Regions from separate parts of the Haemophilus sp. HN_Hi16 genome, predicted to be linked through region 1. Evidence: riboswitches for the same ligand, from Rfam matches in the RefSeq annotation. Region 1 holds a riboswitch; each other region holds the start of a gene.

Region 1 (9,950 bases):
GAGAGCTAACAGATTTCCCTGATCCCGATTCTCCCACAATGCCAAGCACTTCGCCTTGTGCAACTTGATAGCTGATACGATCCACTGCTTTAAATGGCGTTTTTTTATCGCCAAAGTGAACAGAAAGTTCTTTTACGTCTAATAATGCCATTCTGTTTTCCTATTGTTTGAGTTTTGGATCAAGGGCATCACGCAAGCCATCGCCCATTAAGTTGAAAGCTAATACCAAAGATAAAATCACTAAACCGGGAATTGTAACCAACCAGTTTGCCGCTTGCATAAAACCACGTGCTTCTGAAAGCATTGTGCCAAGTTCTGGTGTTGGCGGTTTTGCCCCAATGCCTAAGAAACCAAGTGTCGCGAGTTCTAAGATCGCATTAGAAATACCCATTGTCATTTGCACAATTAAAGGGGCTAAACAGTTTGGTAAAATCACAATAAACATGAGGCGTAAAATACCTGCACCAGCCACTTTAGATGAAGTCACATAATCACGATTTTTTTCATTTATCACGGCTGCTCGAGTTAAACGCACATAGCTAGGAATTGACACAACGGCGATAGCTAAAGTGGCGTTGGCGAGTGATGGCTCTAAAATAGAGACGACCACAATCGTCAAAAGCAAGTTTGGAATCGCGAGCATAATATCAATTAGGCGAATGATAATTGTATCTAGCACGCCGCCATAATAGCCAGAAATCAAGCCAAGACTGGTGCCAAAGGCACAGGATAGCAATACGATGACAAATCCCGCAAAGACGGAAATTCGTGTTCCGTAAATGATGCGCGAAAGAATATCTCGCCCAATATCATCTGTCCCGAGTAAATAGGCAGGATTGCCGCCCTCATACCAAGCGGGAGGCAGTAAAAGTGCGGTACGATTTTGCTCCGTTGGATCAAAAGGCGCAATATAAGGCGCGAGAATGCTGATTAAGGCAACCAGTAAAATAAAGATTAAGCCAATTAGCGCACCACGATTTTGTTTGAAGTAAAACCAAAATTCTTGCAAGGGCGTTTTCGGCGCGAAAGTTGAAGGCGTGTCAGACATAATTTCTCCCACAATTAATGACGGATACGCGGATTGACCACGCCGTAAAGTAAATCGACGGTTAAATTTACCACAATAATAATCGTCGCAATAATCAGTACAGAACCTTGTAATACTGGATAATCACGGGCTTGAATAGCATCAATAATCCATTTTCCAATTCCTGGCCAAGAGAAAATGGTTTCGGTGAGAACTGCACCAGAAAGCAATTGACCTACAATTAATCCCACTACAGTAACAACAGGAATTAACGCATTACGCAATGCGTGAACAATAACAATTCGAGTATAGCTTAAACCTTTTGCTTTTGCCGTGCGAATGTAATCTTCGCCTAATACTTCCAACATCGCAGAGCGTGTCATACGAGTAATAATGGCAAGAGGAACTGTGCCTAATACGATGGCAGGAAGAATTAGAGATTTCACTGCATTTTCAAAAGCACCAGAAACACCTGAAAGCCAGCTATCAATAAGCATAAATCCTGTTGGTGTATCGATCCAAAATTCATTATCTAAACGTCCGCCTTGCGGTAAACCAAGTTGTGGCGAAACATATAAAATTAAAATTAAACCCCACCAGAAAATTGGCATAGAATAACCTGTGAGCGATGCTACTGTAACCGTGTGAGAAATCCAACTGTCTTTTTTTACTGCGGCAATTGTGCCTAAAATAACGCCGCCTAATAATGACCAAAATAACGCAAAAAATGCTAATTCAGCGGTAGCAGGAAAAAGCGTAAAAAATTCACTAAGAACAGGTTGTTGAGTGCGGAACGATGCACCGAAATCCCCCTGCAACACATTCCCGATGTAATTGAAATATTGTTGGTATAAAGGAAGATCTAAGCCTAATTGATGCATCATTTGTTGATGTGCTTCTGGCGTTAAGCCACGTTCCCCCATCATAATTTCCACAGGATCACCAGGAATAAAATGCACAAGGGCAAAGGTAATAAAAGTAATGGCAATAAAAGTAGGGATCACCATTAAGATACGTTTGAAAACAAATTTAAACATTCCAGCACTCAATAGACAATAAAAGTGCGGTAAAAATCCACCGCACTTTTCAAAAAAAAATTCATCGGTAAAAAATAAAACGCTTCTGGATTCTACCGCACTTTTTCCAGTTTTGCCAAATGCGCAATAAGCCATTTAATGCCTTGTGCTTGGAAAGCAATTTGGAGACGCGTATTGTTATCAGAACCTTCAACATTAATCACTGTGCCGAAACCAAATTTTTCATGTTTGACTTTTTGTCCCATTTTCCATTCATTTTTACTTACAGGGGATACCGACCCGACTTTTGCAAGGTTCATTGCTCGAGTGACTGTCCCTCGTAAACGAATTTCTTGAATACATTCTTGCGGTAATTCTGCAATAAAACGCGATGGTAAATGACGTTCTTCTTTTGCATATAATCGACGGCTTTCTGCATAAGAAATTGTCAGTTTTTTCTTCGCGCGAGTAATACCAACATAAGCTAAACGACGTTCTTCTTCTAAACGTCTGGGTTCTTCAAAAGAACGAAAACTTGGGAATAATCCTTCTTCTACGCCCACCATAAATACACGAGGAAATTCTAAGCCTTTCGCAGAGTGTAACGTCATCATTTCTACACAGGATTGATGCGGAGAGGCTTGTTCTTCGCCAGCTTCTAAGGAAGCGTGAGTTAAAAAGGCAGTGAGTTCGGTCATTTCTTCCGCATCATTAGGTTTAATAAATTCACGGGTTGCGGTAACTAATTCTTCCAAGTTTTCAATACGCACTTCGCCTTTTTCGCCTTTTTCTTGTTGATACATTTCATATAAGCCCGAATGTTTAATCACAAAATCAGTTTGTGCGAAAAGTGGCATTTCTGCGATATCAAGTTGTAATGAATTAATTAATTCTTGGAAACGTAATAAGACTGTTGAGGCTCGTCCAGCCAACATATTTTCTTGTGTTGCGACTTGTACTGCTTGCCATAAGGTAATTTGGCGTTCGCGTGTTAAGTTACGCAATATATCTAAAGTGCGGTCGCCAATGCCACGGGTTGGCGTATTAATTACACGCTCAAAAGCCGCATCATCTTGACGATTATTAATCAAACGAAGATAGGCTAACGCATCTTTAATTTCTTGACGTTCAAAGAAACGCATACCGCCATAAATACGATATGGAATTTGACAACGAATTAAGGCTTCTTCAATAACCCGTGATTGACTATTACTACGATAAAGTACAGCGCAATCATCAAGTTTTCCGCCATTTTCTACCCAATCCTGAATTTGTGAAGCAACGAATTTTGCTTCGTCTAATTCATTAAAGGCAGCATAGATGCCCACGGGATCGCCTTTTTCACCCTCTGTCCATAAATTTTTACCGAGACGATCACTATTGTTTGCAATCAATTCATTTGCGCTGTTTAGGATATTGGCGGTAGAACGATAGTTTTGTTCAAGACGAATGGTTTCTGCTTTGAAATCTTTCAAGAATTTTTGAATATTTTCAATTTGTGCGCCACGCCAGCCATAAATAGATTGATCATCATCGCCCACAATCATTACTTTGCCTGTTTTTCCTGCGAGAATTTTGATCCATTTATATTGGATTTTATTGGTGTCTTGAAATTCATCTACCAAAATATGCTGAAAACGTTGTTGATAACGTTGCAAAATCAATGGTTTTTTCTCAAATAATTCATAGGATCGAATTAATAATTCAGCAAAATCGACTAATCCTGCGCGATCGCAAGTGTCTTGATAAATCTGATAAATTTTAATCCATTCACGTTCTTGACGATCATTAAAATCTTCAATGTCGTTTGGTCGCAAGCCTTCATCTTTTTTGTTATTGATGTACCAACAAGCCTGTTTCGGCGGAAAAGCTTTCTCATCAAAATTATGTAATTTTAATAACCGTTTAATTAAACGAAGTTGATCTTCTGAATCCAAAATTTGGAAATCCTGTGGCAATCCTACATCTAAATGGTGGGCTCGCAATAAACGATGGGCAATGCTATGAAAGGTTCCAATCCACATACCAAATAATTGATGTTGTGCGTGTTTGGCAAGGGTAGATTGAATACGATGACGCATTTCTGCTGCCGCTTTATTGGTAAACGTTACCGCCATAATACTGCCTTCAGAAATATTTTCTACCGCAATTAACCAAGCGATACGGTGCGTCAATACGCGCGTTTTACCAGAGCCTGCACCAGCTAGCACTAAGTGATTACCAAGAGGAGCAGCTACGGCTTTGCGTTGTTTATCGTTAAGTCCGTCAAGTAATTCAGAAATATCCATGATGAAATTTTTATCTGTTCAAATTTACAGGAATTATAAGTCTAATTTTTTTATATCACAATCAAGAAAATCATAAACTTATCCGACTTTACAAAAATAGTATTACAACTTATATTGATTCACGGTTAGTCGGGGTGCGGACATCGCTGAGAAAATACCCGTGAACCTGAAACAGTTAGCACTGGCGTAGGAAACTAATCTCTCCTTCTTACTTAAAGGGCTGACTTACTTTTTTCTGTATTCATATAAGTAAGGATGCATCATGACACTCTCTTTTTCTTTAAAAAATTCTTTTAAATTGACCGCACTTTCCAGCGTGCTTGGTTGCGGCTTATTAGGATTAAGTTTATCAACCCCTGCTCAAGCAGAAGGCAAATTAGTGCTGTATTGCAGCGTCCAAAACACGACTTGTGAAAAAGTCGCTCGCGCTTTTAGCAAAAAATATAATGTGGACACTCAGTTTGTGCGTAATAGCACTGGGACTGTATTAGGCAAAATCAAAGCTGAAAAAGAAAATCCACAAGCAGACGTGTGGTATGGCGGTACATTGGAACCGCACTTTCAAGCACGAGATGCAGGTTTGTTAGAAACTTATCGTTCGCCTCTGCAAAAAGAAATTATGCCTCAATTCAAAAAGCTCACGGAACAACGTGGCGATACTACGTCGATTATTTATCTTATGGAGCTTGGCATTGGGATGAATGAAAAACTGCTAGCTGAAAAAAATATCGCGAAACCTCAATGTTATGCTGATTTATTAAAACCAGAATTTAAAGGGTTAATTCAATATCCAGATCCTCGAGTATCGGGCACTGGCTACACTATTCTTACAACTTTAATTGAAATTATGGGCGAAGATAAAGCCTTTGCTTATTTGAAAGAACTTGACAAAAACATTGCTCAATACACGAAAACTGGATTAGCAACGGCTAATATTTCTACGGGCGCAGCCGCTGTTGATATTGGTTTTATGCATACTTATGTGCGTGAAAAGGATAAAGGTGCGCCAGTTATTGGTACTTTACCTTGCGAAGGCATAGGCTATACGTTAGGGGCGGTCAGTATCATTAAAAATGGACGCAATTTAGAGAATGCTAAACGCTTTGTCGATTTTGTTCTTTCTGCTGAAGCCCAAGAAATTCATTGGCGTGAGGCGGATTCTTACCAACTGCCAACAAATATTCATGCCAAAGCGCATCCACATCTTTCAGAGCCAGCAAAACTTAAACTACTTGATATTGATTTCATCAAATTTGGTTCGGATCAAGAGGCGAAACGATTAATAGAACGCTGGGTTGAAAATGTGAAGGAAAGAAAAGAGTAATTGATGTTAGCCTGATAAAAGTGCGGTGAAAATTCACCGCACTTTGCTTTTCCCCTTGAAATCTTTCTTTTTATTCTTATATCTGTGACGTTCAATTTTTATCTTTATGAAGGAAAAAATTATGTCACAAAATCAAGAAACTCGTGGCTTCCAATCTGAAGTCAAACAACTCCTCCAATTAATGATTCATTCTTTGTATTCCAACAAAGAAATTTTCTTACGTGAATTGATTTCTAATGCTTCTGATGCGGCAGATAAATTACGCTTTAAAGCACTTTCCAACCCTGCTTTATATGAAGGCGATGGCGACTTGCGTGTGCGTGTTAGCTTTGATGCGGATAAAGGCACTATCACAATTAGCGATAACGGCATTGGTATGACTCGTGAGCAAGTCATCGATCATTTGGGGACGATTGCAAAATCAGGAACAAAAGAATTTTTAACCGCACTTGGCCAAGATCAAGCAAAAAATAGCCAGCTTATTGGGCAGTTTGGTGTGGGTTTTTATTCTGCTTTTATTGTGGCAGATAAAGTGACTGTAAAAACTAGAGCGGCTGGCGAAGAGGCGGATAAAGCTGTGCTTTGGGAATCTGCGGGCGAAGGCGAATATTCTGTGGCGGATATTGAGAAAAAATCTCGTGGTACAGATGTGATTTTACATTTACGTGAAGATGAAAAAGAATTTTTAAATGAATGGCGTTTGCGTGAAATTATTGGTAAATATTCTGACCATATTGGCTTGCCAGTGGAAATGCTGACGAAAGAATACGATGATGAGGGCAAAGAGTGCGGCGAAAAATGGGAAAAAATCAATAAATCTGATGCCCTTTGGACGCGTTCTAAAAATGATGTTTCCGATGAGGAATACAAAGCGTTTTACAAACACTTAAGCCATGATTTTGTTGATCCTGTGACTTGGGCGCATAACAAAGTGGAAGGAAATCAAGCATATACTAGTTTGCTTTATGTACCAGCTAAAGCACCTTGGGATTTATTTAATCGCGAACATAAACACGGCTTAAAACTTTATGTTCAACGTGTATTTATTATGGATGATGCTGAGCAATTTATGCCGAATTATCTACGTTTTATGCGTGGTTTAATCGATAGTAATGACTTGCCATTAAATGTATCTCGTGAAATTTTACAGGATAACAAAATTACGGCTGCACTACGCAAAGCATTAACTAAGCGTTCATTACAAATGCTAGAAAAATTAGCAAAAGATGATGCAGAAAAATATCTTAAATTCTGGAAAGAGTTTGGTTTAGTCTTAAAAGAAGGCCCTGCAGAAGATTTTGCTAACAAAGAAACTATCGCAAAGTTATTGCGTTTTGCTTCGACACATAATGATGGTAGTGAGCAAACTGTCTCTTTAGAAGATTACATCTTGCGTATGAAAGAGGGGCAAAAAGCTATCTATTACATTACAGCGGATAGTTATGTTGCAGCGAAAAATAGCCCACACTTGGAATTATTCAATAAAAAAGGCATTGAGGTTTTATTACTTTCCGATCGTATTGATGAATGGATGTTAAGCTATTTAACTGAATTTGACGGTAAACAATTACAAAGTATCACGAAAGCAGATTTGGATTTAGGCGATTTAGCGGATAAAGAATCTGAAACACAAAAACAACAAGATAAAGCCTTTGGTAGTTTTATTGAGCGTGTGAAAAACTTGCTTGGCGAACGTGTGAAAACGGTGCGTTTAACTCACAATTTAACGGATACACCAGCGGTGGTTTCTACGGATAACGATCAAATGACGACCCAAATGGCGAAATTGTTTGCAGCCGCAGGGCAACCTGTACCAGAAGTAAAATACACATTTGAACTGAATCCAGAACACTATTTAGTGAAAAAAGTGGCTGATATTGCAGATGAAACTGAATTTGCTGATTGGGTGGAACTGTTGCTTGAACAAGCTATGTTAGCAGAGCGCGGATCTTTGGAAAATCCAGCTGCGTTTATTAAACGTATCAATAAGTTGTTAGGTTAATTCATTTGAGATGAAGTAGTATAAGGGTTAAAATCCTCAGTCTGATTAGATTGAGGATTTTTCTTTTTTAGGTGAAATATGATTACAGTTTACGGCATTAAAAATTGCGATACAGTGAAGAAAGCGTTGAAATGGCTGGCGGATCACAATATCGAACACAAACTTCACGACTACCGTGTTGATGGGTTAGATTTGAATTTTTTAACCCAAGCGGAAACTCAATTTGGCTGGGATGTGTTAGTGAATAAACGCAGTACAACTTGGCGTAATTTGGATGAGCAAGTTAAAAATTCCCTTGATAAAACCACCGCACTTTCCGTGTTGGCTGAGAATCCAACTTTAATTAAACGCCCAATTATTTTACAAGATGAAAAGGCATTAATTGGCTTTAATGAAAAGGAATATCAGGCTGTTTTTGCTTAAAGTGCGGTTATTTTCTTAGGAGTTTTTATGAGAGAAAAAGTGGTTTCGTTGGCACAAGATTTAATTCGTCGCCCGTCTATTAGCCCGAATGACGAAGGCTGTCAGCAAATTATTGCCGAACGTTTAGAAAAGCTAGGTTTTCAAATTGAATGGATGCCTTTTAATGACACGTTGAATTTGTGGGCAAAACACGGAACGAGCGAGCCAGTTATTGCTTTTGCAGGTCATACGGATGTTGTGCCTACTGGCGATGAAAATCAATGGTCGTCTCCGCCGTTTTCTGCGGAGATTATTGATGGCATGCTTTATGGGCGTGGTGCGGCGGATATGAAAGGCTCCCTTGCAGCAATGATTGTGGCGGCAGAAGAATACGTAAAAGCAAATCCTAATCATAAAGGCACCATTGCATTATTGATTACCTCTGATGAAGAGGCTGCCGCAAAAGATGGAACTATACGCGTGGTTGAGACGTTAATGGCGCGTGATGAAAAAATTACTTATTGTATGGTTGGAGAGCCATCGAGTGCTAAAAACTTAGGCGATGTTGTCAAAAATGGTCGCCGCGGCTCAATTACAGGAAATCTCTATATTAAAGGTATTCAAGGACACGTAGCCTATCCGCATTTAGCTGAAAACCCAATCCATAAAGCAGCCCCATTCTTGCAAGAATTAACGACTTACCAATGGGATAAAGGCAATGAATTTTTCCCGCCAACAAGCCTACAAATTGCTAACATTCACGCGGGTACGGGAAGTAATAATGTAATTCCTGCTGAATTATATATTCAGTTTAATTTGCGTTATTGCACAGAAGTCACGGATGAAATCATTAAGCAAAAAGTCGCTGAAATGCTAGAAAAACACAATTTGAAATATCGTATTGAATGGAATTTATCAGGCAAACCCTTTTTAACAAAACCAGGTAAATTATTAGATTCGATAACCTCCGCTATTGAGGAAACCATAGGCATAACGCCAAAGGCTGAAACAGGTGGTGGCACGTCAGACGGTCGTTTTATTGCATTGATGGGCGCAGAAGTAGTGGAATTTGGTCCGTTAAATTCAACCATTCATAAAGTCAATGAATGTGTCAGTATAGAAGATCTTGGCAAGTGCGGTGAAATTTATCACAAAATGTTAGTGAATTTATTGGATAGCTAAAATGAAATTAACCCTAGAAATGCTTACAGGAAAGTCTCGTGAGCATTTAGTCAATTTACCCACAACTCATTCATCAAATCATTTTTTGCAAACACAAGCTATGCAAGCATTTCAAGCTTTGCAACAAAGTGCGGCAAAAAATGGCTTTAATTTACAGCCTGCGAGCAGTTTTCGTGATTTTGAACGCCAAAAACTTATTTGGAACAGTAAATTTAAGGGCGAGCGAAAAGTACACGATGATGCAGGAAAGGCATTAGATTTGAACCAATTAGATGACTGGCAAAAATGTCAGGCGATTTTACGTTGGTCTGCATTGCCGGGGGCGAGCCGTCATCATTGGGGAACGGAAGTGGATATTTTTGATCCTGATCTTTTGCCACAAGGGCAATCTTTACAACTGGAGCCTTGGGAATATGAAAAAGGCGGCTACTTCTTTGAATTGAGTGAATTTCTTGCCGAAAATTTACCGCACTTTGATTTTGCTTTGCCTTTTATGAATATGCAGTCCAATAAGAAAGTGGGGCGGGAGCCTTGGCATATCAGTTATTTGCCGTTAGCTGAATTGGCAAGCCAGCAATTTTCTCCAGAGATTTTGCAACAGGCGTGGAAAGGGGAAAATATTTTAGGCGCAGACTGTTTAATATCACATCTTGAACAAATTTTTTCCGAATATATTGTTTAAAAATAAGCCTTATCGTGAAGATAAGGC
Region 2 (9,950 bases), 920 kb from region 1:
ACAATTCTTGCATGTTCAGAGGGGATGCGTGCAATGCGAATATTACGTGCATTATATCCTAATCACATTCTTGTTTGCGATCTTAAAACAACAGATGCAGGTGCAACTTTAGCAAAAATGGCATTTGAAGCTGGGGCAGATTGGCTTACCGTATCAGCAGCAGCTCATCCAGCAACAAAAGCAGCTTGTCAAAAAGTAGCAGAAGAATTTAACAAAATTCAACCTAATCTTGATGTACCAAAGGAAATTCAAATTGAACTTTATGGTAATTGGAATTTTGATGAAGTAAAAAACTGGCTTCAACTTGGTATTAAACAAGCCATCTATCACCGTTCAAGAGATGCAGAATTATCTGGTTTAAGTTGGTCAAATCAAGATATTGAAAATATAGAAAAATTAGATTCATTAGGTATCGAATTATCTATTACAGGAGGTATTACTCCTGACGATCTCCATTTGTTTAAAAATACAAAAAATTTGAAAGCGTTTATTGTGGGTAGAGCATTAGTTGGTAAATCAGGTCGAGAGATAGCAGAGCAATTAAAACATAAAATAGGGCAATTTTGGATATAAAGGCAGAATAGTATAAAATAGCTGCCACCTAATTTTCACATAGTAACCTTGTAAGGTATTGTTACAAGTATTTGCACTCACTTTCTGTCAAGATTAGGAAAATAACAAAATATTCACAGGAGAACAAAATGGCAACTCGTAGACAATTAGCCAATGCAATTCGTGTCTTAGCAATGGATTCTGTACAAAAAGCGAAATCAGGTCACCCTGGAGCGCCAATGGGGATGGCGGATATTGCTGAAGTATTATGGCGCGACTTTTTAAAACACAATCCAACTAATCCTAAATGGGCTGACCGAGATCGTTTTGTACTTTCTAACGGCCATGGTTCTATGTTGATTTATAGTCTTTTACATTTAACTGGCTATGATCTTTCTATCGAAGATTTAAAACAATTCCGTCAATTACATTCTAAAACCCCTGGCCACCCAGAATATGGTTATGCGCCCGGTGTTGAAACCACGACTGGCCCTCTTGGTCAAGGTATTACCAATGCTGTTGGTATGGCAATTGCAGAAAAAACACTTGCAGGTCAATTTAACCGTGAAGGCCATGAAATTGTCGATCACCATACTTATGTGTTCTTAGGCGATGGCTGTTTAATGGAAGGAATTTCACACGAAGCTTGCTCTTTAGCAGGAACATTAGGTCTTGGTAAATTAATCGCATTCTACGATGACAATAATATTTCCATTGATGGTCATGTTGATGGTTGGTTCAGCGATGATACTGCAGCACGTTTTGAAGCTTATGGCTGGCAAGTAATTCGTAATGTAGATGGTCACGATGCAGAGCAAATTCGTGCTGCTACCATTCTTGCTCAAGCAGAAAAAGAAAAACCAACGTTAATAATTTGTAAAACCATCATTGGTTTTGGTTCTCCAAATAAATCAGGCTCTCACGATAGCCACGGTGCACCATTAGGCGATGAAGAAATCGCTTTAACTCGCAAAGCACTTGGTTGGGAATATGCGCCATTTGAAATTCCAGCTGAATACTATGCTGAATGGTCTGCAAAAGAGAAAGGCTCAGCAGCAGAAAAATCTTGGGAAGAAAAATTTGCCGCCTATGCAAAAGCCTATCCTGAATTAGCAGCAGAATTTAAACGTCGTGTAAACGGTGAATTACCAGCAAATTGGGCGGCAGAATCTAAAACGTTCATTGAAAAATTACAAGCTAACCCAGCAAGCATTGCGAGCCGTAAAGCATCACAAAATGCAATCGAGGCGTACGCTCACGTATTACCTGAATTTTTAGGTGGTTCTGCAGACTTAGCAAGCTCTAACTTAACCTTATGGAGTGGTTCTAAACCGATTCGTGCGCATGAAAACGTAGGTGGTAACTACATCAACTACGGTGTGCGTGAATTTGGTATGTCTGCCATTATGAACGGTATTGCTTTACACGGAGGTTTCATTCCTTATGGTGCAACTTTCTTAATGTTCTACGAGTATGCACACAATGCGGTACGTATGGCGGCATTAATGAAACAACGCGCTTTATTCGTTTACACTCACGACTCTATCGGTTTAGGCGAAGATGGCCCGACACACCAACCTGTAGAACAAACGACTTCACTACGCTTAATTCCAAACCTTGAAACATGGCGTCCATGTGACCAAGTGGAATCTGCTATTGCATGGCAACAAGCGGTTGAACGTCAAGATGGCCCAAGTGCGTTGATCTTTACCCGTCAAAATCTTGCTCAAATGAACCGCACTTCTGCACAATTAGATGCAGTTAAACGTGGTGCTTATGTGTTAAAAGATTGTGATGGCACACCTGAGTTAATCTTCATTGCGACAGGTTCTGAAGTGGAATTAGCAGTAAAAGCTGCAGATGTATTGAGTGCTGAAGGTAAAAAAGTGCGTGTTGTTTCTATGCCAAGCACTAATCGTTTTGATAAACAAGATGCAGCATACCGTGAAAGCGTATTGCCTGCAGCTGTAACAAAACGTGTTGCAATTGAAGCGGGTATTGCTGACTTCTGGTATAAATACGTTGGATTCAACGGTCGTGTTGTCGGTATGAATAGCTTCGGCGAATCCGCACCAGCAGATCAATTATTTAAACTCTTTGGTTTCACTGTTGAAAACGTGGTAGCGAAAGCAAAAGAAATTCTTTAAGATTCATATAATTAGCTCCTTGATATTCAAGGAGCTATTTTATTGGCTATTAAAAATTATTGTGAGATATGAAATAAAGAAAGGAATAGATGTATACTTAATTTCTCAGCTATCTAACGAAAACTACAACTTTTTATTTTCTGCAGTTTCTGGCTCTAAATCTAATTTTGCCATTAATAACTGATCGCCATCTTCTTCTGGATTATCTGTAACAAGTAATTTATCGCCATAGAAAATCGAATTTGCCCCCGCCATAAAACACATCGCTTGCATTTCTTCAGTCATACCACTGCGACCTGCAGAAAGACGAACATAACTTTTTGGCATGGTAATACGTGCAACAGCAATCGTTCGCACAAACTCCGTCCAATCTAATTCTTCCGCATCGGCTAAGGGTGTACCTTCAACCTTAACGAGTTGATTAATCGGCACTGACTCAGGTTGCGGATCAAGATTTGCAAGGCTCGCGATTAATCCTGCTCGTTCTTTACGAGTTTCATTCATCCCCACAATGCCGCCACAACACACTTTTAACCCAGCTTTGCGTACTTTTCCTAAAGTGCTAAGACGATCATCAAAACGGCGTGTACCAATCACTTCCGCATAATGTTCTGGCGCGGTATCAAGATTATGATTGTAATAATCTAATCCAGCTTCTTTTAAATCTTCTGCCATACCGTCTTGCAATAAACCAAAGGTACCGCAAGTTTCTAAACCAAGGGATTTCACTGCTTTAATAATTTCTGTGACTTTCTCAATATCTTTTGGCTTAGGGCCTCGCCAAGCTGCTCCCATACAAAAACGCCCTGCACCACGCGCTTTCGCAATTTTTGCTTTCGCAATAATTTCATTAACATCTAATAACTGTTGATTTTGTACGCCAGTATGATAACGGGCTGATTGAGGGCAATAACCACAGTCTTCTGGGCATCCACCCGTTTTGATAGACATTAACGTGGATAACTGAATCGTGCGAGGATTAAAATGCTTACGATGAATTTGCGCTGCTCGGTAAACTAATTCCAAAAATGGCGTTTCAAATAACGCCTCTACTTTGCAAACAGACCAATATTCTACACTTGGATGAGGTGTAATAGAGTTAATTTGTAATTTTTCCGCTAACATATTTTTCCTTTGAAAGTGCGGTTAAAAACACCACGCTTTTTATACTTTCTTAATTGATGAATTAGTGTATATGGTAGAAACAATCAATTCAACGTTATGAATGAAACTAATTTTACACCCCTTTTTGTAATTGACTTATCTGACCATTTTCCACCACTAACATCTGATCTATCGAACCGATTAATTCCGATGGTTGGTGGGTAACAAGTAGCAATGTTAAATCTTTCTCGTCACAAAGTTTAGCGATTAAAGCCAGCATTTCTACCCGAAGTTTCTGATCTAATGCAGAAAAAGGCTCATCTAATAACAAAATTGGCTTATCTCGCAACAAACAACGTGCCAATGCCACTCGTTGTTTTTGCCCCCCTGAAAGAGAATTCGGTAAACGCTCTAAATAATCGCCCAATCCTACGGAGCAAGCGGCCTGTTCAATTTTTTCCTGCTCAAGTGCGGTTAATTTTAAAGAGGGTTTTATTCCTAAGGCAAGATTTTGTTGTACAGTCAAATGGGGAAATAAGTTATTTTCTTGAAATAGCATAGAAACAGGACGCTCGTAAGGCGCACTACGCGTATGATTTTTATCGTTTAACCAAATTTCTCCTTGAGCAGGAAATTCAAACCCAGCAATTAAATTCAATAAAGTACTTTTCCCCGCGCCACTTTCGCCAATAATTGCAACACGTTCGCCAGCATTTACGCTCAAATTAAAGCACATCGGTAAGGTTTTATCATTCAAAATCACATTATTTAGATAAATCATCGGCATCCCTATATGTGTGAATAAAGGCAAACAATATGCCACAAAGCAATAATAAAATCCCTGCGGTTACAGCTGCATCTTGATTACGATAATTCCCTAGCTGCTGATATAACAAATGCGGTAGAGAAGTAAACTCTTGATTGCCAAATAACGCAATCGCCGTAAAATCGCCGAGAGATAACGCTAAACCTAAAGCAAAAGCATAACGCAGCGGTGCGCGCAAGGTTTTCCATTCAATCAGATAAAAACGTTGCCAACCCACAATTCCTAGACTATTACACAGATTTTCGTAATAACGCATATTGTTATGAAAAGGTGCGCTTAAAATACGTAAAACAAAAGGCATTGCACTTAAGGCATTACAAAACACAACGATGATAAACAAATCAATATTGGAAAAATCACGATCTTGTAATAATAAAAACAACCCCATCGCAAGTACTAAAATCGGGATGGCTAAAATTACCATTCCAGCATTAATAATAAATTGCGATATTTTTTGATAATTCAACCATTCTAAACGGCGTGATAAAAGCAATAAGGCAATTGCCATCGTTAATGCAAGTAATGCGGACAAGGGTGCGATAGAAAGTGAATAGCCTAAGGCACGCCATAGCTGAGAATTATGCCAAACTGTGAGTAAATTTGATGAACTCAATGCGCTAATAAGAATATTCAATACTGGAGAAAAAAGGAAAAAGACAAAAACAAGTAAAACCAAAATATGGAAAATTTTGACCGCACTTTTAGGTTTCTCAAACCAAATATTACTATTGCTCAAACCATTTTGATTAGAAGGCGAAAAACGCGATGTTAAGCTAAATAAAACCAAGCAAAATACAAATTGCAACATAGCAAAAAGTGCTGCTTTCGGCAGATCAAATTCAAATAAAATCGCTTGGTAGATTGCTGTTTCTAATGTTGTATATTGAGGCCCACCACCTAGCGTAAGAACAACGGTAAAACTGGTAAAACACAGCATAAAAATCAAGCTAAATGTGGGCAAACATTGCTGACGAAAAACAGGCCACTCCACCAATTTAACGAATTGCCAACCTTGTAAATTAAGCTGGGCTGCAAGCTGACGTTGCTGATAAGGGATACTTTGCAAACTTTGTAAGAAAAGCTGTGCTGCCAGTGGAATATTGAAAAAAAGGTGGGCAATTAAAATTCCCGACAGTCCGTAAATATGCCCCTGCCACGACATTCCAAAAAGATTAGCAAACCAAGCTAACCAACCGCTTGAACCATAAATACCGATCAAACCAAAAATTGCCACTAAAGCAGGTAAGACAAAAGTTAGCGACATTAATTTTAACAACCACTTTTTTCCAAAAAATGGCTTATAAAATAATGCCCGAGCGAGAAGTAAACCAAAGAAAATAGATAAAACGGTAGAAAGTAAAGCTTGCCCAAAACTGAAAAGAATCAGATGCTGTAGATAATCATCAGTAAACCAAGCTCGCCATTGTAATTCATCGCCCAATGTAAAGATTGAACTTAACGCACTTCCATAAAAAAGCGTAATCACGCCGATGACAACAACGCCGCCCACATAATGACGCAGGCGGAATTGTGGATGATGAAATAACGACAGCATCAAATTATTTTGTTAATGTAGTTTGCCAAGTGCTGATCCAATTTTTTAACTGCTCAGGATTCACTGTTGGATTAATTGGTGTTTGCATTTTTTGTTGAACTTTAAGCGCATCAAAGTGCGGTTCAATTTCGCCTTGAATAACTGGCAACATAATATTGGCTGTCACAATATGTTTTTGTGCTGTAGGCGAAATTAAAAATGCCATAAAATCATCCGCACATTGATTTGGATGGTTGGCAACTCTTGCCGCTAATTCTACTTGAGTAATATGCCCTTCCGCAAAATCTGTCGCCGCATAATTATCTTTTTTCTCAAAAAGTTGATGATAAAGTGGCGATGTGCTGTAACTTAATACTAAATCCGCTTCGCCTTTTAAGAATGCACCGTAAGTATCTGACCAGCCTTTACCCACTGTTACCGTATGCTTATCTAAATTTTTCCAAGCAGATTGAATTTTATCTTCAGGATAAATTACATTCATCCAAACCAATAAACCACGTCCCACACTGCTGGTGCGAGGATCTTGATAAATCACACGAAGATCTTGGCGTTCAACCAATTCTTTCAAACTTTTCGGTGGGTTTTGTAATTTGGTTTTATCATACACAAAAGCATAGTTACCGAAGTCGAAAGGCAAGAAGGTCTTATTTGTCCATTTTGTTGGTAAATCAAGCGGAGTTAAATCCACGTTATTTGGTGCAAAAATACCTGTTTTTTCAGCTTGTTCTAAAACAAAGTTATCTAAACCTAGCACAATATCCGCTTTGGTTTTCTTCCCTTCCAAACGAACACGGTTAAGTAACACACCACCGCTTTCAAAAGGCGTAAAATTAATCGCACATTGTGGATGGGCTTTTTCAAAATCTTGTTTTACTTTTGGCCCCGCACCCCATTCAGAAGTGAAAGAATCGTAGCTATATACGTTCACACTTTGCTGTGATTGTGCTAATGCTGCAGTGGAAAAAAGTGCGGTAGAAATTAAGGTTAATTTAAGAAGGTTCATTATTACATCCTTATTTATGATTAAAAGGCAGCAATAATGACGAAAAGGAGATAAGGCTATATTCCTAGTTTCCTACGTCAGTATTAACTGTTTCAGGTTCACGGGTATGATCTCAGCGTATTGCACCCCGACTAGGCTTGCTAGTGTATTAAAATTTACTCAAGTTGCCAACGGCTTTTTAATGTATTCTGTGTGTAAAGAATAAAAAAGCCCTGTGAAACAGGGCATTCATTGGAGGTTAGAAAATTAAAAGATTATACGATCACGATTTTTCTCTAGTGTTGCTTTGCCAATTCCTTGTACTTCTAAAAGCTGTTCTACATTAGTAAAATTACCGTGTTTTTCACGATATTGCACAATAGCTTCCGCTTTTTTCGCACCAATGCCAGTTAGGGATTTTTGAATTTCACTGGCAGTTGCTATGTTAATATTCAATTTATCTCCCATCATAGCTGGTGCTACTTGTGAATCCGTTTGAGTGGTCACAACAGCTTGAGTTGTTTGCTCAACCACCTTGTTTTCAGCAAAAGTGGAACCAGCTGCAAGTGACCCACACAATACAACCGAAGTGAATAATGTTTTCATTAATTTCATAGAGGTTTCCTTATAATATGAATCGTTGATCAACAATCAACACACCTATTTTTTCCTGCCTTGCAAAAACCCTCAAGAAACTGACCGCACTTTTGCGATCTCGATCGCAAAAATTCTTAATTTGAATGAAAAAACAAAGGGCTTATCATTTACGACAAGCCCTTAATATTAATTAACTTCTTTTATTCTCAGCTCTTTTGGCACCTCAAAGAACATATTTTCTTCTAAACCTTGCAGCTCTTCTATAGTATCCGCACCAAACTCTTTTAAGCGGGAAATAATCGATTGAACTAATTCTTCGGGTGCAGACGCGCCAGCTGTAATCCCTATGGTTTTTACATCATTAAACCAATCATCTTGAATATCGGAAGGATCATCAAGAAGCTGTGATTTAATCCCCATTCGAGACGCCAATTCAGCTAAACGATTTGAATTTGATGAGTTTTTAGACCCCACAACCAACACTAAATCTGATAATTTAGCCAATTCTCGCACCGCTTCTTGACGATTGGTTGTCGCATAACAAATATCGTTTTTATGTGGCCCTTGAATAGCGGGATATTTTTCCTTTAATGCAGCAATAGTTTCTGCTGTATCATCTAGCGATAAAGTGGTTTGCGTCATAAAGGTTAAATCATCATTGTCTTGCATTGGCAAACGTGCAATATCTTCTACTTTTTCAATCAAGAAAATTCCGCCATCTTCATTACTATACTGCCCCATTGTGCCTTCAACTTCAGGGTGTCCTTTATGTCCAATCAAAATCGCTTTTGTTCCCTTTCGACTTGCACGAGCAACTTGCATATGCACTTTGGTCACCAAAGGACAGGTTGCATCAAATACTTTGAGATTGCGGTCTTTCGCTTCTTGTCGAACGGCTTGAGATACACCGTGCGCAGAAAAAATCACGATCGCACCATCAGGTACCTCGCTTAATTCTTCCACGAAGATCGCACCACGATCACGCAATCCGTTCACAACAAATCGGTTATGCACCACTTCATGACGAACATAAATCGGTGCGCCATGAATTTCTAAGGCGAGTTCAACAATACTAATAGCACGGTCTACACCGGCACAGAATCCTCGTGGATTGGCTAAAATTATCTTCATTTCTGACCGCACTTTTCTACTTGTTTATCTTGTACTTTTTTCTTTTCGCTCTTAAACGCATCCAATGCTAACAACCCTGCACCAATACAAATGGCAATATCGGCGATATTAAACACTGGATAATGATAAATATCCCAATAGAAATCAAAGAAATCCACGACGAAACCATTGTAAGCGCGATCTGCCATATTCGCTAATGCACCACCAATAATCAGTGCATAAGCAGAATTTTGGATTTTTTGTTCGGCATTATTTTTTGCTAAAAAATAAACCAACATGCCTGAAATAGCCAATGCCAACAAAATAAAGAAATATTGTTGCCAGCCACTATGATCTGCCAAGAAACTAAATGCTGCGCCATAATTGCGAACATAAGTCAGGTTAAAAACAGGCAGCACATTAACACTTTCATACAAATCAAATTTTTGTACCACAATGTATTTAGTGAGCAAATCAACCACAAAAGCGACCGCACTTAACCATAAAAACGAAAGCCCTGATTTTTTGGACATACTATTTCCCTTTTAAAAAAATTCCGCTCATTCTAGCACAAGCCGATAAATGATAAAGCACGATCTCATTTACTGAACGGCTTCTGGTAATTTTGCTGGATCATCAGCCAACTCTTTAACATTTACAACGTTATTCCAATCAAATACCTTAATTTCCTGTTTTTCAGGATGGAAGAAATCCACGCCTTGTAAATGTTTTTCCTTAATTCCCATCCAATCAGCAAAACCATAAACAAAATTAAATGCCGATTGTGGCATTTTTATTTTTTCTAGCTTTTTACTATCACTCGAAAACATAACGAAAGGAATTTCATAATTTTGTTTATAAAGATTATTTGGATGCAATGATAAACCTTCAGAATCCTCATAATGAGCAAGCCCATGATCAGAAAAGTAAATCACCGAATAGGGTTCATTTTGCGATACTAACTGCGAATTTAATTTTTCTAAAAACTGATCCGTATATTTAATCGATTCTAAATAACAAGACATAGATTGATTAATAAAATAATTTTTAACCTCGTACGGAAGACGCTCACAAAAG
Region 3 (9,950 bases), 510 kb from region 1:
TAATTCGTGATCTTTCGCCATTAAAGGATCGCCACCTGAAAAAATCACTTCTTCAATTTCAGAATGTGCTGCAATGTAATCTAATGCCAGCTGCCAGCTTTTTTTATTTCCTGGATTTTCATCGTAAGGAAAATGTCGGCGAAAACAATAACGACAATTTACTGCACAACCGCCTTTTGCCATAAAGAGCAAGCGATTTCTATATTTATGAAGAATATTTGGCACCGCATTGGCATTTTTTTCTTCTAAGGGATCTGTACTAAATCCCTCCGCTTGCACAAATTCTAAATCAGAGCACATCACTTGCAAGAAAAGGGGATCTTGCGGATTGCCTTTTTCCATTTTATCAATAAAAGGTTGTGGCACGCGGAGCGAAAAAAGTTTCCGCGCAGCAATAGATTGCTCAAAATCATCTTCTGGTAAATTTAAGGCTTTTAGCAATAATTTAGGATCTGAAATGGCATTTTTTAGAATTGTGAGCCAATTTTGTTCTTCTCTAATGACGGGTTCTTGGGTTAAAATACGCACTTTTCAAACCATCTCTCATTTTTAGGATATTTCAAATATGGCCACATATACTACCAGTGATTTCAAACCGGGTCTAAAATTTATGCAAGACGGCGAGCCTTGTGTAATCGTTGAAAATGAATTTGTAAAACCAGGTAAAGGTCAAGCATTCACTCGTACTCGTATTCGTAAATTAATTTCAGGCAAAGTATTAGACGTAAACTTTAAATCTGGCACCTCAGTTGAAGCGGCTGATGTTATGGATCTTAACTTAACTTATTCATACAAAGACGATGCGTTTTGGTATTTCATGCACCCAGAAACATTTGAACAGTACTCTGCAGATGCAAAAGCTGTAGGCGATGCAGAAAAATGGTTATTAGACCAAGCAGATTGTATCGTGACTTTATGGAATGGCGCGCCAATTACTGTTACTCCACCAAACTTTGTTGAATTAGAAATCGTCGATACAGACCCAGGCTTAAAAGGCGATACCGCAGGCACTGGCGGTAAACCCGCAACATTAAGCACTGGTGCAGTAGTAAAAGTACCTCTTTTCGTTCAAATCGGCGAAGTAATCAGAGTTGATACCCGCTCTGGCGAATACGTCTCTCGCGTAAAATAATCATTTAGATAAAAAAGTGCGGTTAATTTCTGCGATATATTATGTTGTAGTAATAAAAAGCACTGAAATTCATTCAATAAAAATGCCTTTCTGTTCATAAATAGGAAAGGCATTTTTTATAAATTTAGTTTTTCTAAAAAATCATAAACCAAAGCCAATAAAATTCAGCCTTGTTTTATTTTTCATTACAGTATAGAATTTTTCCCACTTTTAGTCGGGGTGCCGAAAGGCTGAGATGATACCCGTGAACCTGAAACAGTTAGCACTGACGTAGGAAACTAATATGCCAATAAATCCATTTTCTTTTCATTCCATTTCTTATCCTTTCTTTTTTATTACGCATTCCCTTTAATCATTGAGGCGAGCGATGGTGCGTATTCAAGATTTGAGTCTTGCATTTAATGGGCAAACGTTATTTGAGCATCTTAATTTAACCCTGTTGCCGAACGAATGGGTAAGCTTGTTGGGCAGTTCAGGCGTGGGAAAATCGACACTTTTGCGACTACTGGCGGGCATTGAAACGCAAGGCGTGGTGCAGGGGAAAATCCTAGTTGAACCGACAATTCGTATTGCGTGGTTGCCTCAAAAAGAGACGCTTTATCCGTGGCTATCAATTGTCGATAACGTGCAATTGCAAGCGGTCTTATTTGGGCGAAAATCTGCAAAAACCACTGAAAAAGCTAAAATGTTGCTTGAAAAAGTGGGAATGGCAGCACATTGGCACAAGCCTTGTTCGCAACTTTCAGGCGGGCAAAAACAGCGGGTTGCCTTGGCACGCACCTTAATGCAAGAGGCAGATTTGATTTTGCTAGATGAGCCTTTTTCCGCTCTTGATGCCATCAGTCGCCATCAACTTCAAGATTTAGCCCTTGAACTGCTCGAAGATAAATCAGTGCTGCTCGTAACCCACGATCCGCAAGAGGCGTTGCGACTAAGCCATCGTATTTTTGTACTGCGTTCGCCTGAAACTCATCAAACAGCATTATCGGCGGTAATTTTGCCCGAAGGTAACGCCCCGCGTGAGTTGCATCAAGCCAATTTATGGGCGTTGCAGCAGCAATTATTGAGAGAATTAGGGGGCGAACAATGAAAATTCGCCTACTTAAACCGCTTTTAATTGTAGGTGTGTTGTTGATGCTCTGGCAAATGGTTGCAACCTTGGGCAGCTTCCCACACTACATTTTTCCCTCACCGCAAGCTGTAGGGCAGCAGTTGTTCACACACGCTGAGCTGCTTTGGCAACATACGCAAGTCACGTTGTTAGAAATCTGCTTAGGACTGTTGTTAGGCTTTCTGTTTGGGTTGATTTCGGCGTTGTTGCTCTCATTTTCTCGTCAAATTTCTGCCGTGTTATTGCCGATTTTGGTCATTTCGCAAGCGATTCCTGTGTTTGCTATCGCACCGTTGTTGGTGTTGTGGTTTGGCTATGGAATGGCATCCAAAATTGTGATGTCGGTGCTGATTATCTACTTCCCCGTCACGGCAGCTTGTTATGATGGACTACGCAACACCCCACAAGCGTGGCTCGATCTGGCGAAAACCTTTAACATTTCCCCCTTGCGTTTATTACTTAAAGTGCGATTACCTGCGGCTTTACCTGCTTTTGCTTCGGGCTTGCGTATTGCCGTTTCGGTTGCCCCGATTGGTGCGGTGGTGGGCGAATGGGTAGGTTCGTCTGAAGGGTTGGGGTATTTGATGATTCACGCCAATGCCCGAATGCAAGTCGATTTAATGTTTGCTGCCTTACTAATTTTAGTGTCAATTTCACTCTGTTTATATTTCAGTATTGATAGGCTATTACATCGTTTTATTTGGTCTGTTTAACTTTTCATTAAAGGAGAAAAAAATGAAGACAGTCATCCGTTATTTCAGCTTTGTAATGGGGCTAATGCTCACGCTTCCTAGCTTTGCAAAAGAGAAAATCAGCGTAATGCTAGATTGGTATGTAAACCCCGATCACGCAGCCATCATTGTGGCACAGCAGAAAGGTTTTTTTGAGAAAAATAACCTTGAGGTTAATATTATTGAACCTGCTGATCCAGCATTACCGCCGAAATTAGCGGCGGCAGGAAAAGTTGATTTAGCCGTGAGTTATCAGCCTCAGCTTTATCAACAAGTGGCAGAAGGCTTACCCTTAGTACGAGTGGGTTCACTGATTTCAAATCCATTAAATAGCGTAGTGGTGCTAAAAAAGAGTAATTTGAAAACCCTTGCTGATTTAAAAGGTAAAAAAGTGGGGTATTCTGTCAGCGGTTTTGAAGATGGATTGCTTGAGACAATGCTTCATTCTATTGGTTTAAGCAATAAAGATGTGGAATTAGTGAATGTAAATTGGTCCCTTTCGCCCTCCCTTTTAACTGGACAAGTGGATGCTGTGATTGGTGCATTTCGTAATTTTGAACTCAATCAGCTTGCTTTAGAAAAGCAAGAAGGTATCGCATTCTTCCCTGAACAATATGGCGTGCCTGCTTATGATGAATTGATTTTAGTAGCGAACAAAAACAATATTGCCTCTAAAAAAATTTCCGCTTTTTTAACCGCACTTGAACAAGCTACAACCTACCTACAAAACAACCCAAATGACGCATGGCAAGCCTTTGTCAGCTATAAACCGAATGAACTCAACACGCCATTAAACCAACTAGCGTGGAAAGACACGCTCCCCTTCTTAGCCAATAAACCTCGTCAATTGGATGCCAAACGTTATCAACAAATGGCGGAATTTATGCATCAAAAAGGCTTGATTCCAAAAGCACTTGAATTGAAAGACTATGCTGTCGAATTACAGTAAGGGAAAATGATGATCAACCAACTAATTCAGCAAGCGCAACCTTATTGGAAGCAATATGTTGAGCATGAATTTGTGCAACAGCTCGCAAAAGGTACGCTGCCAAAAGCTTGTTTTCAACACTATTTGAAGCAGGATTACCTCTATCTGTTCCACTATAGTCGAGCCTTTGCTTTGGGTGTATATAAAGCAAAAAATTTTGCGGAAATGGAAATTCCTCGCAAAACCTTAGAGATTCTTTGCCAAGAAATTCAACTACATTTAAATTATTGCCGCCAATGGGGCATTAGCGAACAAGAGATTTTTGCTACTCAAGAAAGTGCCGCTTGTATTGCTTATACCCGCTATTTGCTTGATTGCGGCATGACGGGCGGTTTAGCTGAGCTTTATGCAGCCGTGACCCCTTGTGCTTTGGGTTACGCACAAGTCGCCCGCTACATCACAGAAAATTATCCAAAACTACCAAGCAATCCTTATCAAACGTGGATTGATACCTATGCGAGCGAGGAATTTCAACAATCCGCCCAAGAAACCGTTGATTTTCTTACCGCACTTTGCAAACCGCTAAACCCAAGCCAACTTGCCGAGATTCAACAGATTTTCACCACCGCAACCAGAATGGAAATTGCGTTCTGGCAAATGGGGTTGGATTTGGCTTAACAACAGGAGACAAAATGAAATCCATCTATCTATCCAAAATCCGTGAGCAGAATCCGCTCATTCATAACATCACCAACATTGTGGCAGCGAATTTTAGTGCCAATGGCTTGTTAGCATTGGGGGCTTCGCCATTGATGTCGGCGAATGTCGAAGAAATGCAGGAAGTACCGAAAATCAGTCAAGCGTTGGTCATTAATATCGGCACGCTGATTGGAAAGGAGCGAGAGGCGATGTTATTAGCGGGCAAAACCGCGAATGCGGTTGGGATTCCTGTGGTGTTAGATCCTGTTGGTGTGGGGGCAACGAGCTATCGCCGTGAGACCATTCGTGAGCTTTTAGCCGAGGTAAAATTTGCTCTGATTCGTGGCAATGCAGGTGAACTGGCTGCGATTGCAGGAGAAGCATGGCAGGCAAAAGGTGTAGATGCAGGGCAAGGCGAAGTGGATTTAAAAGCCGTTGCCGAGAAAGTGGCTCAACGCCATGGCTGTACGGTGTTGATTAGCGGAGTGGTGGATATTGTCAGCGATGGCACACAAACTGCGACCATTCACAACGGCACGCCATTGTTCCCGAAAGTCACGGCTTCGGGGTGTCTGTTGAGTGCCGTGTGTGCGGCTTTTTTAGCGGTAAGTGAAGGGAATTATTTTTCTGCGACATTAGAAGCCTGTGTAGCATACACCATTGCAGGCGAGTGTGCGGCGCAAGGCTTAACCACACAAGTGGGACAGTTCCAAATCCGTTTGTTGGACGAGCTTGCTGCACTTTCCCCTGAAACCATTGGACAAAGAGGGCGCATTAATGAGTAATGTGAAACAAGTTTTAACCATCGCAGGGTCAGACAGTGGCGGTGGTGCAGGCATTCAAGCGGATCTTAAAACCTTCCAAATGCGCGGCGTGTTTGGTACATCCGTAATTACAGCAGTTACGGCACAAAACACACTTGGCGTATTTGATATTCACCCTATTCCACTGAAAACAATTCAAGCGCAACTGGAAGCGGTCAAAAATGATTTCCAGATTGCAAGTTGCAAAATTGGTATGTTAGGCAATGCAGAAATTATTGAATGCGTGGCCGATTTTCTTGCTGATAAACCATTCGGCACGCTGGTGCTAGACCCAGTGATGATCGCCAAAGGTGGGGCACCGTTATTGCAACAGCAAGCGGTGAGTGCGTTAAGCCAAAAATTGCTGCTGTTGGCAGACGTGATTACACCGAACATTCCCGAAACGGAAGCGTTAACGGGGATTGCGATTGTGGACGACACCAGTATTCAACAAGCCGCAAAAGCCTTGCAAAAACAGGGAGCGAAGAATGTGATTATTAAGGGTGGACATTCGCTCAATTCGCAAAGTGAGCTGTGCCAAGATTGGATCCTTTTACAAAACGGCGAATATTTCGCTTTGCAAAGTCCACGTTTTGATACGCCTCATACGCACGGCACAGGCTGCACCTTTTCTGCCTGTTTAACCGCTGAATTGGCGAAAGGTGAACCGTTGCAAAGTGCGGTAAAAACAGCGAAAAATTTTATTACCGCTGCGATTTCTCACCCGTTGAATATTGGTCAAGGACACGGACCGACAAATCATTGGGCTTACAGTCGCCTTTAAGGATTGAAAGATGAAAAATATTCAAAAAATCTTACCGCTTTACTTTGTGGCAGGCACGCAAGATTGCCGTCATTTGGGCGAGAACTTGTCAGAAAATTTATTATTCGTGCTAAAACAAGCGTTAGAAGGCGGGATTACCTGCTTTCAATTTCGGGATAAAGGCAAATTTTCGTTAGAACATACGCCTTCAGTACAGAAGGAATTGGCGATTAATTGTCGTGATTTGTGCCGTGAATATGGCGTACCGTTTATTGTGGATGATAATGTTGATTTAGCATTGGAAATCGAGGCGGATGGTATTCACGTTGGGCAAAGCGACATGCCAGTGCAAGAGATTCGAGCTAAAACAGATAAACCGCTGATTATTGGTTGGTCGGTGAATCGTTTAGATGAGGCGAATATTGGGGAAAATTTAGCGGAAATTGATTATTTTGGAATTGGCCCGATTTTTCCAACGCAATCAAAAGAGAATCCGAAGCCAACGCTAGGAATGGCGTTTATTCAAACTTTGCGAAATGCGGGCATAACTAAACCGCTTGTGGCAATTGGTGGAGTGAAGTTAGCTCACGTTAAAACCTTACGAGAATTTGGTGCGGACGGTGTGGCAGTAATTACAGCCATCAGCCAAGCAGAAAATGTTAAAGCAGCAACAAAAGCATTACGGGAGGCAAGCGATGAATACGCAAAATAGTCTAAAACAGGTTGCGACGGCAACGATGGTCGGCACAGCAATTGAATATTTCGATAACTACATTTACGCAATGGCAGCGGTATTGGTATTTAACCATCAATTCTTCCATGCCGCAGATCCACTTTCAGGGCAGATTGCGGCACTTTCCACTTTAGCACTCACTTTTATTGCTCGTCCTTTGGGAGCAATATTGTTCGGGCATTTCGGTGACCGTTTCGGGCGGAAAAATACCTTTGTGATGAGCTTGCTGTTGATGGGCGTTTCCACTGTGGTTATTGGTTTGTTGCCAACCTATGACAGCATCGGTATTTGGGCGACAATTTTGCTCTGTTTGTGTCGCATCGGGCAAGGTATCGGTTTAGGCGGAGAGTGGGGCGGTGCAGCGTTAGTTGCGGTCGAAAATGCTCCCGAAGGTAAACGAGGTTGGTATGGCACTTTCCCACAATTAGGGGCACCGCTTGGCTTGTTGTTAGCAAATAGCGTATTCTTAGGCATTACGGCAATTTTCGGGCAAGAAGCTATGGCGGAATGGGCGTGGAGGATACCGTTTTTATCTTCCGTTATCTTAGTGGCAATTGGCTTATATGTTCGCCTAAAACTAACTGAAGCCCCGATTTTCCTCGCCGCACTCAACAAACCCCAACCAAAACGCTTACCAATGTTGGAAGTTGTCACTACTCATTTTAAGCCGTTTTTCTTAGGAATGTTGGTTTGCATCGCAGGCTATGTGCTGTTCTATATTATGATTGCCTTTAGCCAAATTTATGCAAAATCTGCCCCAACAGTATCAGAAGCTGGTTATGCAATGGGATTAGGATTTTCACCACAAATTTTCACCGCTTTATTGATGGCAAGTGCGGTTTCTTTGGCAATAACGATTGCCGCTTCGGGTAAATATATCGATAAAATCGGACGAAGAACTTGGTTAATTTGGACAACTGTTGGCGTTGCGATTTTTAGTTTATCCTTACCGTTATTTCTCGAAAACGGTACAACTGCTAGTCTGTTTTGGTTTTTAATCATCGGTATGGGCTTAATTGGAATGGGCTATGGGCCATTAGCGAGTTTTTTACCTGAACTCTTCCCTACTCACGCCCGCTATTCAGGTGCTTCTTTAACCTATAATATTGCAGGTTTATTCGGGGCAAGTGTTGCAGCAATCATTGCCTTACCGCTGAATGCTCACTACGGCTTAAAAGGTGTGGGGATTTATTTAACCCTAAACGCTGTGTTGAGCTTGGTTGGATTATGGTTTATTTCAGAAACGAAAGATAAATTACTATCCTAAGATTTGAGGAATTAAATACAATCTATTAAGCGGTTAAATTTTACATAAAATTCTACTAAGAATTTAACCGCACTTTCCTTTACAAGCCAAATATTTTCTCTACAATACCCCACCTAACGATTTACCTTGAGTAAATCCCTGACCTGAAATCAGACAAAAGAGAATATTATGACAACCCAATTCAAACCAGAATTACTTTCCCCTGCAGGCTCTCTTAAAAATATGCGCTATGCGTTTGCTTATGGTGCTGATGCGGTTTATGCAGGACAACCTCGTTATAGCTTACGTGTACGCAATAATGAATTTAATCACGCCAATTTGAAAATCGGGATCGATGAAGCCCATTCCCTTGGCAAAAAATTCTATGTAGTGGTAAACATTGCGCCCCATAATTCCAAACTCAAAACTTTTATTAAAGATTTACAACCTGTCATCGATATGAAACCAGATGCTTTAATTATGTCTGATCCAGGCTTAATTATGTTGGTGCGTGAAAATTTCCCTAATATTGATATTCATCTTTCTGTGCAAGCCAATGCGGTAAACTGGGCAACGGTAAAATTCTGGAAACAAATGGGATTAACTCGTGTGATTTTATCGCGCGAACTTTCAATAGATGAAATTGCTGAAATTCGCCAACAAGTGCCAGATATTGAACTCGAAATTTTCGTACATGGTGCATTATGTATGGCGTATTCTGGTCGTTGCTTGCTTTCTGGCTATATCAACAAACGCGATCCAAACCAAGGCACTTGTACTAATGCTTGCCGTTGGGAATACAAAATGGAAGAAGGCACCACCGATGAAGTGGGCAACATTGTGCCAAAAATCGATCCTGCTCAACAAATTGAAGTCAAAAATGTAGCTCCAACTTTAGGCGAAGGTGCAGTAACAGATAAAGTTTTCCTTTATACCGAATCACAAAAGCCTGACGAACAAATGACGGCGTTTGAAGATGAACACGGCACCTACTTTATGAATTCAAAAGATCTACGTGCCGTACAACATGTGGAAAAATTGACCACACTTGGTGTGCATTCTTTAAAAATCGAAGGCCGTACAAAATCATTTTATTATTGTGCAAGAACTGCTCAAGTTTACCGCAAGGCAATTGATGATGCAGCCGCAGGCAAACCATTTGATGAAAATTTAATGGATACGTTAGAATCCCTTGCACACCGTGGTTATACCGAAGGTTTCTTACGTCGTCATACGCATGATGAATACCAAAACTACGAATACGGCTATTCTATTTCTGATCGTCAGCAATTTGTCGGTGAATTTACGGGTAAACGTAACGAACAAGGTATGGCAGAAGTGGCAGTAAAAAACAAATTCTTACTTGGCGACAAGGTAGAAATGATGACGCCACAAGGCAATATTAATTTCAAAATTGAAAAAATGCTAAATCGTAAAAATGAAGCAGTTAATGCCGCACTAGGTGATGGGCATTTTGTGTTTTTAAATGTGCCACAAGATATTAACTTAAATTACGCTTTATTAATGCGTAATTTAGTCAATACAAATACAAGAAATCCACATTGCTAGTGTGATATAAAACAGAATTTAAATCATACCTAATTAAATATTACTGCTACTTGGCTTGCGTCGTTTGCCGATATTTTTCGTATCCTTATGACGCAATTTTACTTTTTTCTTTGCCTCTGTTTTTTTCTTTTCTTCACGTTTTTCTTTAATACGTGCCTTTTGTTTTTTGCTTACCGATTTCACTTCGCCATCTTTTGGTGGCTTAGTACGAGGTTCTAAACCCTCTAAAATGCGC

Evidence for each region. A riboswitch is a leader RNA that binds a small molecule or an ion and turns the genes downstream of it on or off. The one in region 1 is predicted to bind thiamine pyrophosphate.
Region 2: linked by a shared signal. The riboswitch ahead of thiB (thiamine ABC transporter substrate binding subunit) and the one ahead of ACPT9C_RS05045 (ABC transporter substrate-binding protein) in region 1 are both predicted to bind thiamine pyrophosphate.
Region 3: linked by a shared signal. The riboswitch ahead of ACPT9C_RS02545 (ABC transporter ATP-binding protein) and the one ahead of ACPT9C_RS05045 (ABC transporter substrate-binding protein) in region 1 are both predicted to bind thiamine pyrophosphate.

Annotation. Positions count from the first base shown of each region.
Region 1 covers NZ_CP187500.1:1,012,392-1,022,341, reverse strand. Annotated here, with positions in the region: gene dppD (dipeptide ABC transporter ATP-binding protein) at 1-151, opposite strand, end outside; gene ACPT9C_RS05060 (ABC transporter permease subunit) at 161-1,048, opposite strand; gene ACPT9C_RS05055 (ABC transporter permease subunit) at 1,063-2,064, opposite strand; gene uvrD (DNA helicase II) at 2,157-4,331, opposite strand; TPP riboswitch at 4,452-4,541, shown strand; gene ACPT9C_RS05045 (ABC transporter substrate-binding protein) at 4,594-5,655, shown strand; gene htpG (molecular chaperone HtpG) at 5,777-7,657, shown strand; gene ACPT9C_RS05035 (ArsC family reductase) at 7,736-8,080, shown strand; gene dapE (succinyl-diaminopimelate desuccinylase) at 8,108-9,241, shown strand; gene ACPT9C_RS05025 (M15 family metallopeptidase) at 9,243-9,923, shown strand.
Region 2 covers NZ_CP187500.1:1,928,223-1,938,172, forward strand. Annotated here, with positions in the region: gene ACPT9C_RS09575 (3-keto-L-gulonate-6-phosphate decarboxylase UlaD) at 1-573, shown strand, start outside; gene tkt (transketolase) at 702-2,699, shown strand; gene bioB (biotin synthase BioB) at 2,823-3,824, opposite strand; gene thiQ (thiamine ABC transporter ATP-binding protein) at 3,937-4,584, opposite strand; gene thiP (thiamine/thiamine pyrophosphate ABC transporter permease) at 4,568-6,184, opposite strand; gene thiB (thiamine ABC transporter substrate binding subunit) at 6,189-7,187, opposite strand; TPP riboswitch at 7,240-7,327, opposite strand; gene ACPT9C_RS09605 (helix-hairpin-helix domain-containing protein) at 7,434-7,781, opposite strand; gene ispH (4-hydroxy-3-methylbut-2-enyl diphosphate reductase) at 7,950-8,894, opposite strand; gene lspA (signal peptidase II) at 8,891-9,406, opposite strand; gene ACPT9C_RS09620 (phosphoethanolamine transferase) at 9,476-9,950, opposite strand, start outside.
Region 3 covers NZ_CP187500.1:502,664-512,613, reverse strand. Annotated here, with positions in the region: gene epmB (EF-P beta-lysylation protein EpmB) at 1-528, opposite strand, end outside; gene efp (elongation factor P) at 566-1,132, shown strand; TPP riboswitch at 1,338-1,426, shown strand; gene ACPT9C_RS02545 (ABC transporter ATP-binding protein) at 1,500-2,222, shown strand; gene ACPT9C_RS02540 (ABC transporter permease) at 2,219-2,956, shown strand; gene ACPT9C_RS02535 (ABC transporter substrate-binding protein) at 2,979-3,923, shown strand; gene tenA (thiaminase II) at 3,933-4,580, shown strand; gene thiM (hydroxyethylthiazole kinase) at 4,595-5,386, shown strand; gene thiD (bifunctional hydroxymethylpyrimidine kinase/phosphomethylpyrimidine kinase) at 5,379-6,188, shown strand; gene thiE (thiamine phosphate synthase) at 6,199-6,879, shown strand; gene ACPT9C_RS02510 (MFS transporter) at 6,863-8,167, shown strand; gene yegQ (tRNA 5-hydroxyuridine modification protein YegQ) at 8,336-9,715, shown strand; gene srmB (ATP-dependent RNA helicase SrmB) at 9,749-9,950, opposite strand, start outside.